DNA from 3 places in the Stutzerimonas sp. C6.4V genome. Region 2 is predicted to be linked to each of the others. Evidence: predicted binding sites of a transcription regulator. Region 2 holds the regulator's gene; each other region holds the start of a gene.
The links. The regulator FliA, encoded in region 2, starts transcription of late flagellar genes. The targets are predictions, from matches to a motif close to CTAAAGTTTNNNNNNNNNNNGCCGNTAA.
Positions count from the first base shown of each region.

Region 1: AC4LFW_RS20855 (methyl-accepting chemotaxis protein) is a predicted target of FliA. The motif match lies at 2,536-2,563, and genes of this name have one in related genera.
Region 3: AC4LFW_RS08510 (methyl-accepting chemotaxis protein) is a predicted target of FliA. The motif match lies at 2,197-2,224, and genes of this name have one in related genera.

Region 1 is NZ_JBZUBM010000002.1:1,090,518-1,095,107, forward strand. Features, by position in the region: gene AC4LFW_RS20850 (hypothetical protein) at 1-794, opposite strand, end outside; gene AC4LFW_RS20855 (methyl-accepting chemotaxis protein) at 815-2,437, opposite strand; gene AC4LFW_RS20860 (malate synthase G) at 2,624-4,590, opposite strand, start outside.
Region 2 is NZ_JBZUBM010000001.1:2,206,704-2,211,293, reverse strand. Features, by position in the region: gene flhF (flagellar biosynthesis GTPase FlhF) at 1-1,202, shown strand, start outside; gene fleN (flagellar synthesis regulator FleN) at 1,294-2,124, shown strand; gene fliA (RNA polymerase sigma factor FliA) at 2,139-2,864, shown strand; gene AC4LFW_RS10335 (chemotaxis response regulator CheY) at 2,987-3,361, shown strand; gene AC4LFW_RS10330 (protein phosphatase CheZ) at 3,382-4,176, shown strand; gene AC4LFW_RS10325 (chemotaxis protein CheA) at 4,189-4,590, shown strand, end outside.
Region 3 is NZ_JBZUBM010000001.1:1,816,356-1,820,945, forward strand. Features, by position in the region: gene sstT (serine/threonine transporter SstT) at 1-329, opposite strand, end outside; gene AC4LFW_RS08510 (methyl-accepting chemotaxis protein) at 522-2,144, opposite strand; gene AC4LFW_RS08515 (amidohydrolase family protein) at 2,299-3,312, opposite strand; gene htpG (molecular chaperone HtpG) at 3,486-4,590, opposite strand, start outside.

The DNA of each region.
Region 1 (4,590 bases), on a different contig from region 2:
CTGACCCAGGTGCCGTTGTCGTACTGGTAGCCGATGGAGGTGAACTTGCCTTTTTCCTTGTCAAGAGTCAGCAGGCTCAGAGGTGCCGTGATGCCAGGCGCGACAGTAACGGTACCGCGGATGTCCGTCTTGATATCCGCCTCGACATAACCGATGCGCAGCGTGCCGAAATCATTGGTAGCCAGGCTTATGCTGGCACCGAACAGGTTGCCGTAGTCGATATCGAACTGCTCGTCGTAGGCATAGTAGTCACGGTTCTTCGCCTGACCACCCGCAACCTGAACGGTCACCGATCCGTAGGAAAGCGGCAAGGTGTAGACGGCGTCGACGCCTTCGTAGTTGGTCACCTGAACCTGGCTGTAGACCTCATCGGGCAGGCGCAGCCAGGGGTAGCTGTAGCCGACGTCAAGACTCTCGGAATACATGTAGACCGGGCTACGCAGGCGGCCGGCGCGGAGCATCAGCTGGTCATTGGTCTGCCAGGACAGGTAGGCCCACTCCAGATTGGCTTTCCACTCATCCTGCTGCGCCTTGGCGGTAGCCTGAACGGTGACGCCTACGGTGTCGGTGATGCCATAGCTCAACTGAGCGCCGAATTTGGACAGCTGGTCGCCGCGCCAGGAATCGTTGGTCTGGCCTTGAACACCATAGCTGCGACCGTCATCTTCGCCACCCAGGTGGGTGAATCCGACGGTGCCGAAGCCATTGAAGCGATGCTCGCCCTGATCCAGGGCAAAGGCTGGGGTGGTTGCCAGGCAGACGGCTGCCAGGCTGATAACACGTACTGCGGTCATCAGGTGTGCTCCTAAAGCATTTAAACGCGGAATTGGGCCGTGGCCGCACGCAGGTGATCGCCCGTGCTGACCAATTGCTCACCCAGACGGGCAGTGGCTTCGGCGCCGTTTGCGGTTGCTTGTGCGTCCTGCTGCAACACTTGGGTTTCTTGTCTGATGGAACTCGACAGGCCGATCTGCTCCTGGGTGAACTGGGCGATGCCGGCGTTGAGTTCGTCGATCTGGTTGACGGTCTGGGCGATGGTCTCGAGCAGCTGGGTTGCCTCGACTGAACGATCGATGCTGGCCCTGGACTTTTCGCCATTGCTGTTCATCACGTTGAGCACGGTATTGGCGCTGCTTTGCAGGCGCTGGATGATCTGCTGGATCTCCGCGGTGGAGGCGGCGGTCTTCTGCGCCAGGTTGCGCACTTCGTCAGCCACCACGGCAAAGCCACGGCCCTGTTCGCCAGCGCGTGCGGCTTCGATGGCTGCGTTCAGCGCGAGCAGATTGGTCTGTTCGGCAATGCTGCGAATAACCGTCAGTACCGAGCCGACCTCCTGGGTTTCCTCTTCCAGCTGTTCCATTGCCTGCACGGCGCTCATCACGCTGTCGCCCAAGTCGCTGATGCCGCTGGACAGGCTGCCGATATATTCGCGAGCAGTGGCGGCCTGGCGAGCAGCCGAGTTGGCCTCGTTGGAGGCCTGCTGCGAGCGCTGCGCCACTTCCTGAATGCTGCCGGTCATGGTGAGGATGTCGCGAGAAATGGACTCAGTGTGATGTTGCTGCGACTTGGCGTTTTCTTCCGAGCCCTGGGTCAGGGTATATAGCTCCTTGGATACCTGGCCGAGTGGGCTGGCGGCCTCGATGATCTGACGGATGGTCTGCTGCAACTTGTCGAGAAAGCCGTTGAACAGCTCGATCATGGCGCCAATTTCGTCATTCGATTTGACGTTCACTCGCTGCGTGAGATCGCCATCGCCGCGTGCAATGGATTGCAGCGAGGCGATCACGCCGCGCACGTTGGCCATGACGCTTCGAATGACCAGCCAGGCGCCGAGGCCGACCACCAGGATGAGCACAAGGGAAAGAATGATGCCCAGCCGCGTGGTGTGTCCGTTGGCCACGCGGGTCTCGGCGAGGGTCTCCTGGAACTGCTGGTAGGCGCCCGCGCGGAAGTCAGTTGCCAGAGTCTGTGCCTGGGCAAGATCACTGGCCATACGATCCAGGTTCGGGCGCAAGTCATCGAACGAGGCGCTGCCATCGATCAGCTTCGCTGAAGCCTGGAGGGCATTGTCGGCATAGGCCTTGACCGCATTGCGCCAATTGTCGAGCGACTGTAGCCGTTGCGGTTGAGCGTTCAGAAGCGACGCGAGCGACGCCTGCTGCGCATCTATTTCGCCTAGCACTCCACGCGCCTCGTCGAGCATGCCTGGCTCACCGGCTGCCACCGCGTTGTTAAGCAGGCCCGGTATGCGGGAAAACTGGAAGATCACCGCGTCGGTTTTTTCCAATGTCGGATAGCTTTGTGTCTCGATGCTGACCAGGCGCGAATCCGTCGCAGACAGCTGCAGCGAGGTATAGCCGACATAGAGAATCAGACCGAGCAGGGCGACAGCGGGCACCAGCGACAACTTGGCGGTCAGTGAGAAATTCTTGAACATGCATCGACTCCACGGCGGGCGGCGGATACTACGGGATGACGCGTGATAGCGAAATGCCATACATCGGTTATTAATTTTATGAATGGCATAGCGTTACGCTATCGGATGAAATGGTTCGAACTTGAGCACGGCCGGCCCAAAAAAAAACCGCCCCGAGGGGCGGTTCATGTGGCGGGAGGTTGCGGGTTATAGCCCGTTCTTGGCCTTGAACTCGCGGCGGCGGCGGTGCAGGACCGGCTCGGTGTAGCCGTTCGGCTGCTTGGTGCCTTCGAGCACCAGTTCCAGGGCTGCCTGGAAGGCCACGCTGTTATCGAAGTCAGGCGCCATCGGACGGTACAGCGGGTCACCCTCATTCTGACGGTCGACCACCGGGGCCATGCGCTTGAGGCTCTCGATCACCTGATCCTCCGTTACCACGCCGTGGCGCATCCAGTTGGCCACGTGCTGGCTGGAGATACGCAGCGTCGCACGGTCTTCCATCAGTGCGATGTCGTTGATGTCCGGCACCTTGGAGCAGCCGACGCCTTGCTCGACCCAGCGGACCATGTAGCCGAGGATGCCCTGCGAGTTGTTGTCCAGCTCGTTGCGCTTCTCTTCCTCGCTCCAGTTGGTGTCTTGCGCCAGCGGGATGGTGAGGATGTCGTCGATGGACGCCTTCTCGCGCTTGGCAAGCTCGGCCTGGCGCGCCTGCACGTCTACCTTGTGGTAGTGCATGGCGTGAAGGGTGGCAGCGGTCGGTGACGGCACCCAGGCGGTGTTGGCACCGGCCATGGGATGACCGATCTTCTGTTCGAGCATCGCGGCCATCAGGTCAGGCATGGCCCACATGCCCTTGCCGATCTGCGCCTTGCCCTGCAGGCCGCAGGCCAGGCCGACGTCAACGTTGTTGTTCTCATAGGCGCTGATCCACTTCTCGGCCTTCATGGCGGCCTTGCGCACCATCGGGCCGGCTTCCATAGAGGTGTGGATTTCGTCGCCAGTGCGGTCGAGGAAGCCAGTGTTGATGAACACCACGCGCTCACGCGCTTCCTTGATGCAGGCCTTGAGGTTGACCGTGGTACGGCGCTCCTCGTCCATGATGCCGACCTTGAGCGTGTTGCGCGGCAGGCCGAGGACGTCCTCGACGCGGCCGAACAGCTCGGTGGCGAAGGCGACTTCTTCCGGGCCGTGCATCTTCGGCTTGACGATGTACATCGAGCCGGTGCGGCTGTTGGCGCGGGTGGAGTTGCCCTTGAGGTTGTGCATCGCGGCGAGGCTGGTGAACAGGCCGTCCATGATGCCTTCCGGTACTTCGTTGCCGTCCTTGTCGAGAATGGCGTCGTTGGTCATCAGGTGCCCGACGTTGCGGATGAACAGCAGGGAGCGGCCATGCAGGGTCAGTTCACCGTTGCCGTCGGCCTGGGTGTAAACGCGGTCCGGGTTCATGGCGCGGGTGATGCGCTTGCCGCCCTTGTCCAGTTCCTCGACCAGGTCGCCCTTCATCAGGCCGAGCCAGTTGCGGTAGACGATGGTCTTGTCGTCGGCGTCGACGGCGGCGATGGAGTCTTCGCAGTCCATGATCGTGGTCAGCGCCGATTCCATCAGGATGTCTTTCACGCCGGCCGCATCGGTCTGGCCGATCGGGCTGGACGGGTCGATCTGGATCTCAAAGTGGATGCCGTTGTGCTTGAGCAGCACGGCGATCGGCGCATTGGCGTCGCCCTGGAAGCCGCGCAGCTGCGCGGGGTTCTGCAGGCCGGTGGTGCTGCCGTCCTTCAGCGCGACGGTGAGCTTGCCATCTTCGATGCGGTAGCCGGTGGCGTCGGCATGCGAGCCGGTTTCCAATGGAGCGGCTTCGTCGAGGAAGGCGCGGGCATAGGCAATGACCTTGTTGCCGCGGATCTCGTTGTAGCCCGGGCCTTTGCTGGCGCCACCTTCTTCGGAAATGGCGTCGGTGCCGTAGAGCGCGTCATACAGCGAGCCCCAGCGCGCGTTGGCGGCGTTCAGCGCGAAGCGCGCGTTCATGATTGGCACCACCAGCTGCGGGCCGGCCATGCTGGCGATTTCTTCGTCGACGTTCTGGGTAGTGGCCTGGAAATCTTCGGCTTCCGGCAGCAGGTAACCGATCTCCTGCAGGAAGCTCTTGTACGCCGCTGCGTCGTGGGCCTGACCGG
Region 2 (4,590 bases):
GCGCCGATGCCGTGATCACGGGAAACCGCCGTGTCGCTGGCGGCGTCGAGTTGACTGCTGTGCTTGATTACCCGATGGAGACGGTGCCAAAGCAGCCGAATCCGGCCCTTGAGAGCGAATTGCGCAAGACTCAGGCGCGCATCGCCACAGCCCATGCCGAGCTCAGCGCACCGCGTCCACAGGCCGTTCAGGACCGTCAATTGCTTGATGAGAAACCTGCCGCCGCGGCTCGGCCAGCACCTGCTACTGCTACCGCGACGGATTCGCGGGCGATGGAGGCCATGCAGTCAGAACTGCAAGGGCTGCGTGAGTTGATCGAAATGCAGCTCGGCTCGATTGCCTGGGGACAGGAGCAGAGCCGCCGCCCTCAGCAGGCGGGTCTCTGGCGCCGCCTGCAGCGCATCGGGCTGCCTGCCGATCTGTCGCGTGCCCTGCTCGAAAAGGTAGCCGGTGTCGCCGAGCCGCGACAGGCGTGGCGGATGCTGCTGGCGCATCTGGCACATGCCATCAAGGTTACGGAGGCCGAGCCGCTGGAAGCGGGCGGCATCATTGCTCTGGTCGGTCCGGCGGGTGCCGGAAAAACCACCACCCTGTCCAAGCTGGCGGCACGCTATGTGCTCAAGCACGGGCCGCAAAGCATTGCCCTGGCAAGTATGGATAATTACCGCATCGGTGCGCAGGAGCAGCTCAAGACCCTCGGTCGTATCCTCAATGTGCCGGTCCTCCAGATCGATCCCGGCCAGCCGTTGAGCAAGACCCTCGAGTCGGTGGCCCGCAAACGCCTGATTCTCATCGACACGGCCGGTCTGCCGGCAGGCGACCCGATGATGCGCAAGCAACTCGAAGCACTGGCTGACCGGGGTATCAAATCGAAGAATTACCTGGTGCTGGCCGCGACCAGCCAGAGCCAGGTGCTCAAGGCTGCGTGGCACAACTACCGGCGTTGTGGGCTGGCTGGTTGTATTCTGACTAAACTGGATGAGGCCGGTAGCCTTGGAGATGTCCTTGGGCTCACGATCAGCCAGCATATGCCGATAGCCTACCTCGCTGATGGCCCGCGCATCCCTGATGACCTGCACCTTCCTCGCAGCCACCAGCTCGTGAGTCGGGCGGTGAGTCTGCAATCAGAGGAGGCGCCCAGCGAGGAGGCGATGGCTGACATGTTTTCCGAGCTCTACAACGGTTCACGGAAGGTCGGATGAACGCACCGGCCTTTCACACAGACAAAGATGACGCGTTCACGCTGAACGCATCGATGGCCTCCGGGCCCCAGCAAGATATAGGCGTGTAAACATGGGTATGCATCCCGTACAGGTGATTGCGGTGACCGGCGGCAAGGGTGGCGTCGGCAAGACCAACGTGTCGGTCAATCTGGCGCTGGCTTTGGCCGATCTCGGGCGGCGGGTGGTTCTGCTCGATGCTGACCTGGGGCTGGCCAATGTCGACGTACTCCTTGGTCTGACGACCAAGCGCACGCTGGCCGACGTCATTTCCGGCGAATGCGATCTTCGCGATGTGCTGATTCAGGGGCCGGGCGGCGTGCGCATCGTTCCGGCCGCTTCCGGTACGCAAAGCATGGTCCAGCTGTCGACCCTGCAGCACTCGGGGCTGATCCAGGCATTCAGCGACATTGGCAGCGATGTCGACGTCCTGATCATTGACACGGCGGCCGGTATCGGCGACGGCGTGGTGAGTTTCGTCCGCGCCGCGCAGGAAGTGCTGCTGGTGGTGACCGATGAGCCGACCTCGATCACCGATGCCTACGCGCTGATCAAGCTACTCAATCGAGACTATGGCATCAGCCGCTTCCGGGTTCTGGCCAACATGGCCCATGCGCCCCAGGAAGGCCGTAACCTGTTCGCCAAATTGACCAAGGTGACGGAGCGTTTCCTGGACGTGGCGCTGCAGTACGTCGGCGCGATCCCCTACGACGAGGCGGTTCGAAAGGCCGTGCAGAAGCAGCGCGCCGTGTACGAGGCCTATCCGCGAGCGAAGTCTTCACTGGCCTTCAAGGCAATTGCACAGAAGGTCGATACCTGGCCGCTACCGGCAACGCCGCGTGGTCATCTGGAATTTTTTGTGGAGCGCCTGGTCAGGCCCGCCTCAGAGCCTAACGAACAATAGCGGCTGGACTCGGTATGTATTACAGCAAAGCTCAGGCTAAAGACGCTCAATACCAGCTCATCGATCAGTACGCGCCGTTGGTCAAGCGCATCGCCTACCACCTCCTGGCGCGCTTGCCGGCGAGCGTGCAGGTCGATGACCTGATGCAGGCGGGCATGATCGGTCTGCTCGAGGCGTCCAAGAAGTACGATTCCGGCAAAGGCGCCAGTTTCGAGACCTACGCAGGCATCCGCATTCGAGGTGCGATGCTCGACGAAGTGCGCAAGGGTGACTGGGCGCCGCGCTCGGTTCACCGCAACTCGCGCATGGTCAGCGAGGCGATTCGCACAATTGAAGCCAAAACCGGTCGCGACGCTAAAGATCATGAAGTTGCGGCCGAACTTAAATTGAGTCTCGATGAGTACTACGGCATTCTGGGCGACACCCTGGGCAGCCGCCTGTTTAGCTTTGATGACCTGCTGACGGAGGGCGAGCACGGGGAGTTCGGCGAGGAAGCCGCCAGTGCACATCCGGAACCGTCTCGTGATCTCGAGGACGAGCGTTTTCAGCAAGCCCTGGCCGATGCGATATCGAACCTGCCGGAGCGTGAAAAACTGGTGCTTTCGCTGTACTACGACGAAGAGTTGAACTTGAAGGAGATCGGCCAGGTTCTGGGCGTCAGCGAATCGCGGGTGAGCCAGCTGCACAGCCAGTGCGCGGCGCGTCTGCGAGCTCGCCTCGGCGAGTGGCGTGCCCGCTAGCAGCCGGTTTGCATAACGCATTTCGAGGCCGCTTTTTACGAGCTTCATTCACGGAGCCCGCCATGAACCGTGAGCGGGCGCTGGGGATTTCGGGATTTACGGAGGTGTACTTGGACAAGAACATGAAGATTCTCATCGTCGACGACTTCTCGACAATGAGACGGATCATCAAGAATCTCTTGCGTGATCTGGGCTTTACCAACACGGCCGAGGCCGATGACGGTACTACCGCGCTGCCGATGCTCAAGAGTGGCAGTTTCGACTTTCTCGTCACCGACTGGAACATGCCCGGCATGAGTGGCATCGATCTGTTGCGCGCAGTGCGTGCCGATGATCGTCTGAAGCATCTGCCGGTATTGATGGTGACTGCCGAAGCCAAGCGCGACCAGATCATCGAGGCAGCACAGGCAGGCGTAAACGGCTATGTGGTCAAGCCATTCACGGCTCAAGTGCTCAAAGAGAAAATCGAAAAGATTTTCGAGCGCGTCAACGGCTGAAGTAACGCCGCGAGGGCACTATGACGCAAACAGACCAAAGCCTTGCAGAGTTCGAAGCGACTCTGAAGGCCCATGCACCCCAACTGATTGAAAGCCTGCAGCAAGGCCGCTTCGACGACGCTGCGCAGATGTTCAACGAGCTTAATCAGGCCCGCAATCTGGGTCTCTATCATGAAGTCGGAAAGCTCACCCGCGAACTGCACAACGCCATCGTCAAGCTGGAGATGGATACCTGTGCCGCTGGTGGAGACCCATCACCGATCACAGACGCCACCGACCGGCTGTCCTATGTGGTGGAAATGACCGAGAAAGCGGCAAACCGCACCATGGATCTGGTCGAGGAGTCAGCGCCGCTGGTCAACTACGTAAGCTACGAAGCGCAAAGCCTGACGGCCGACTGGCAGCGCTTCATGCGTCGTGACATGAACGCCGAACAGTTCCGCGACCTGGTCAAACGCATTGACCAATTCCTCCAGCGGACCATGAACGACGGCAGCCAGCTCTCGCAGAATCTCAGCGAAATCATGCTGGCCCAAGACTTCCAGGATCTCACCGGCCAGGTGATCAAGCGGGTGACCCGTCTGATAACCGAGCTTGAAAGCAACCTGCTGAATCTGGTGCTGATGGCCGGCCAAGTCGACCGTGTGGCCGGCATAAAGCACGATCATGCAGAGCTGCTCGCCGAGCAGGAAAAGAAAAAACAGGAAAAAGCGACTTCCAACGGTGAAGGTCCGCAGATGCATGCCGATATACGTGAGGATGTCGTATCCGGGCAGGACGATGTCGATGATCTGCTTTCAAGCCTGGGCTTTTAGGGGAAGGTGAATATGAGCTTCGACGCCGATGAAGAAATCCTCCAGGACTTCCTGGTTGAGGCCGGCGAGATTCTCGAACTATTGTCAGAGCAACTGGTGGAGCTGGAGAGCAGCCCCGACGACGCCGCGTTGCTCAATGCGATTTTTCGCGGTTTCCACACGGTAAAGGGCGGTGCCGGTTTCCTCCAGTTGCACGAGCTGGTCGAGTGCTGTCACATCGCTGAAAACGTCTTCGACATCCTGCGCAAGGGTGAACGACGCGTCGACTCGGAATTGATGGATGTCGTGCTGCAGGCGCTGGACGCCGTCAATGAAATGTTCAGCCAGGTGCGTGAGCGCACTGAGGTCACTCCGGCTTCGCCTGAACTGCTCGCAGCGCTGGCGCGTCTGGCTGAGCCGGCCGGTGCGGATGCG
Region 3 (4,590 bases), 390 kb from region 2:
GTTAGACCAGTAGGGAACAGGAAACTGGCGATGACAGCAACCGCAGCAGCACTCACCGTACCCAGGGCATAGAGCAGTAGGATCGGGCGGATATGCGTCGGCTGCCCACGTTTGTGGTTGGCAAGCGAGGCGGTCACCAGCACGAACACCAGGATCGGTGCGACAGCCTTCAGACCGGCAACGAACAGGTTGCCCAGCAGACTGACCGACCGGGCCACCTCTGGCCATAGCCAGGCCAGCAAACAACCGGCTACGAGCCCGACCACAATCTGGCTGACCAGGCCGACACGGTTGTAAGCGCGGAAAAGATGGGTTGAGAGGTTGGACATGGCGAGTTCTCGGCGTATGCGGCTGGACCGGACAAGCCTGTCGCCCTCAAGCGAACGGCATGCCCGGTGAAAAACGCCGAATGGTACGCATCTCGACGCGGTCTGCACAGCTCCGAGGCACAGCGGCCGCTGCAGCGCGACCTTTCGCCACTGCGCGGTACGGCGACATCCTACTGGCCATCGCCGGCCAGGTCAGATGCGGAACCGGGAGACCAGCTCGTTGAGGTTGATTGCCAGCGATGCCAGTTCCTGGCTTGCCGCACTCGTCTGGTTGGCGCCCGCTGAGGACTGCAGCGAGAGATCGCGTATGTTAATCAGGTTGCGGTCCACTTCACGCGCGACCTGAGCCTGCTCTTCCGACGCGCTGGCAATCACCAGGTTGCGCTCGCTGATCTGGCTTATAGCACGAGCGATGCCGTCCAGCGCCTCACCGGCAGCCCGCGCCACATCTAGGGTCGAGCGCGCACGCTCGTTGCTGGACTGCATGGCCTGCACCGCTTTGTCGGTACCCTGGTGGACATCGCCTATCATCTGCTCGATTTCCTGGGTCGATTGCTGGGTTCGGTGGGCCAGCGCCCTGACCTCGTCAGCAACCACGGCAAAGCCTCGCCCTGCATCGCCGGCACGGGCAGCCTCGATCGCAGCATTAAGGGCCAGTAGATTGGTCTGCTCGGCAATCGAACGGATCACATCCAGCACCTTGCTGATGTCCCGCACTTGCCCCGCAAGCTGTTCCACCTGGTTCGAGGTGGTGGTGACATCGCCCGCCAGCAGCCCAATCGACTCAACGGTCCTGATGACCTGTTGCCGACCGTGCTGCGCCGTAGCATCCGATTCACGCGACGCTTCGGAGGTAGCGACTGCATTGCGAGCGACCTCGTCCACCGCTGCGGTCATCTGGTTCACCGCCGTCGCAGCCTGCTCAATCTCATGGTTCTGCTGGTGCAGCCCGCGGGTCGAGTCCTCGGTTACGGCATTCAGTTCTTCGGCAGCCGAAGCCAGCTGATTGGAGGAGTCCGATATGCCCTGGATGGTGCTGCGCAGGCTTTGCTGCATGGCTCTCAACGCAGCCAACAGCCGTGCAGGTTCGTCTTTCCCCTCAACCACGAACTCGAGCGTCAGGTCGCCAGAGGCTACCTTCTCAGCGACCTCAAGTGCCTGTTTCAACGGCTGAACGATGCTGCGCGTAAACAGCAATGCCAGAACTACCGTAATTATCGCAGCCAGGCCAATAGTGACGGTTACCCAGATAACAGCCGTTTCATACGCAGCCAAGGCGCGGCCTGCTGCATTGCTGGCCTGTTCACTGTTTATGAGTTGAAGATCAAGTAGAGCGCGAGTCATCTCGTCCGCATGTGTATTGATCGGTCCGCTCATAACCTCAGTTGCCTGATCTCTTGCACCTTGCGTAACGAAATCAACGATCCTGCGCTGTTCGCTGAAATATTGAGACTGGGCGCTCACGAACCGCTCGTAAGTAGCTTTTTCATTGGCGGTCGTGAGTCTCTTTGCGTACGCGGCATTGAGCGCGCCGACATCTTCAGCGAGCTTAGTCAGGGACTGCTTGGTTGAAACCAGCGCTTCGCCTTGAACCAACATCGACCGCATGGTTAAGGCACGAATGCGTAACATCGCTGCGTTTAGCTCGCTCAAGCTGACAATGCTGGGCAACCAGTTCTGGTCCACCTCACTTGATTCCCTACGCATATCCTTCATCTGATTCAAAGCGAACAGACCGAGCAAAAGGACGATGAGTCCTATCAGGCCAAACCCTATGACAGAGCGGGTAGAGACATTTAAATTGCGAATCGACATGGGAATTCCTGCTCCATAATGCGCTGCAGAATCGCAGCGACTCTGCAACCAACTATCGGAGCAAGAACGTCAACCTTGAACTTTTGACGCCATAAAAAAGGCGATTTTAGGTGGAGTCCGACGGATGGTTTCGTGCTCGAAACGCGACTCCCTGCTAACGCACCGCCGCCTGTCCGCTACGTGGCAATAAACCGAGAAAATTATCTCTTGCCACCTTCGTTGCAACCGACTCCGGCAACGCATCGAGGAACGGATCGAACGCACGCATTCCCTCGCCCAGTGAATCGAAACGACCAACGACATCGGATCCAATCATAAAGCGTGTCGGGTGACGCTTGACCAGGGCGACCCAGTCCGCATCCGGCGTGCCCGCCTCGTCAAGCAGATAGGGCCGAAGCATGGTCCACGACAGGTCGATATAGAGGTTTGGGTAGTCATCAAGCAGTCGTTTTACCGTGGGCAGCAGGAAATCGAGCTTCTCCTGGTGGCGATGCAGCTCCATGCTCGTTCCTGCATGCGCCCAGATGAACCGCGTATGGGGATGGTTGCGTAGTGGCTCTTCCAGCTCTGTCAGATAGAGCGGATTTCGCTCGCGCTTGGAAGTGATGTTCGAGTGCAGCATCACCGGCAGATCGAACTCAGCCGCAAGATGGTAGACGCGGGTAAGCGCTTCGTTATTGGCGCGCGGCGTATCGCCCTGGGTCAGAGCGGTCACGTCATCATGCCGGGTAAAGACCTCGCCAATCCCCTGCCAGAGGCCGGGGTCAAGATCGAGCATGCGCCTGATATGCGCGTCGGCATTCTTGTCGTTGGGATTGAAACCAGACAGAAACGGATGGAAGCGCTTGCGCTGCTGCTGATCGAGCTCCTTGAGCGCCGCTGCGACGACTACATCGGTCGCGCTATACCAATAGACCGGCGCGTCGTCACCGGCGTAATAGCGGGGGCGCTTGGGCTCGTTCTCGTGCCATTTTTTCGCAACAGGGATGCCGCTGATCATCACATGGTCAATGTCACCCTTGTCCATGGCCTTCAGCAGCTGATCCATGCCGTCGCTTTCCTGGAAAAAATCGACGTAGTGCAGGTGCGCGTCGCTGTAGTGATAGTCCCGTGCCTGCAATGGGGTAACAGCAACAAGCAGGCACAACGCAGTGAAACAGTTACGAATGTTGAACAATCCAAGTCCTCCTGGCGACCAAGCGGATAGACCGCCCCACCGCCTGACGGTTCGCAACGGTATCGCTTCGATACCAGCGAGACCCTGCAGCTTCCGGGTGCCCAGCACCGAACAAAAAAAAGGCCCGTCTGGGACGGGCCTCTGGAGCACTCAGGACGATGTGGTCAGGCGGACAATTCAACCAGCAGCCTGTTCAGCCGCTGCACATAGGCTGCAGGGTCTTTCAGGCTGTCGCCTGCGGCCAGCGCGGCCTGATCGAAGAGGATGTGCGACAGGTCCGCAAAGCGGTCCTCATCCGGCTCTGCATCAAGCTTCTCGATCAGCGGGTGCGCCGGGTTGATCTCGAAGATCGGCTTGGACTCCGGCACCTTCTGCCCGCTGGCTTCGAGAATCTGGCGCATCTGCAGACCCAGATCCTGTTCACCGATGGCGAGGATGGCTGGAGAATCAGTCAACCGATGCGATACACGTACTTCAGCGACCTCGTCACCCAGCGCCGCCTTGAGGCGCTCGACCAGCCCTTCCTTGGCCTTGGCGATTTCTTCCTGGGCCTTCTTGTCCTCTTCCGAGTCCAGCTTGCCCAGGTCGAGATCGCCGCGAGCGACGTCCACGAACTGTTTGCCGTCGAACTCGGTCAGGTAGCTCATCAGCCACTCGTCGATACGGTCGGTCAGCAACAGTACTTCGATGCCTTTCTTGCGGAACACTTCCAGATGCGGGCTGTTCTTGACCTGTGCGTAGGATTCGCCGGTGAGGTAGTAGACCTTGTCCTGCCCTTCCTTGACGCGACCCAGGTAGTCGGCCAGCGAAACGCTTTGCTCGCCAGAGGTGTCGCTGGTGGAGGCGAAACGCAACAGACCCGCAATCTTCTCCTTGTTGGCGAAGTCCTCTGCCGGCCCTTCCTTGAGCACCTGGCCGAATTGCTTCCAGAAGCTCTTGTAGTCGTCGGGTTTGTCCTTCGCCAGTTTGTCGAGCATGTCCAGCACACGCTTGGTCAGCGCCGACTTCATCGAATCGATCACCGGATCCTTCTGCAGGATTTCGCGCGATACGTTCAGCGACAGGTCGTTGGAATCGATGACCCCTTTGATAAAGCGCAGGTATAGCGGCAGGAATTCGTCTGCCTGATCCATGATGAACACACGCTGTACATAGAGCTTCAGGCCCTTGGGCGCTTCACGCTGGTAAAGATCGTAGGGGGCACGCCCGGGCACGAACAGCAGCGATGTGTATTCAAGCTTGCCTTCGACCTTGTTGTGGCTCCAGGCC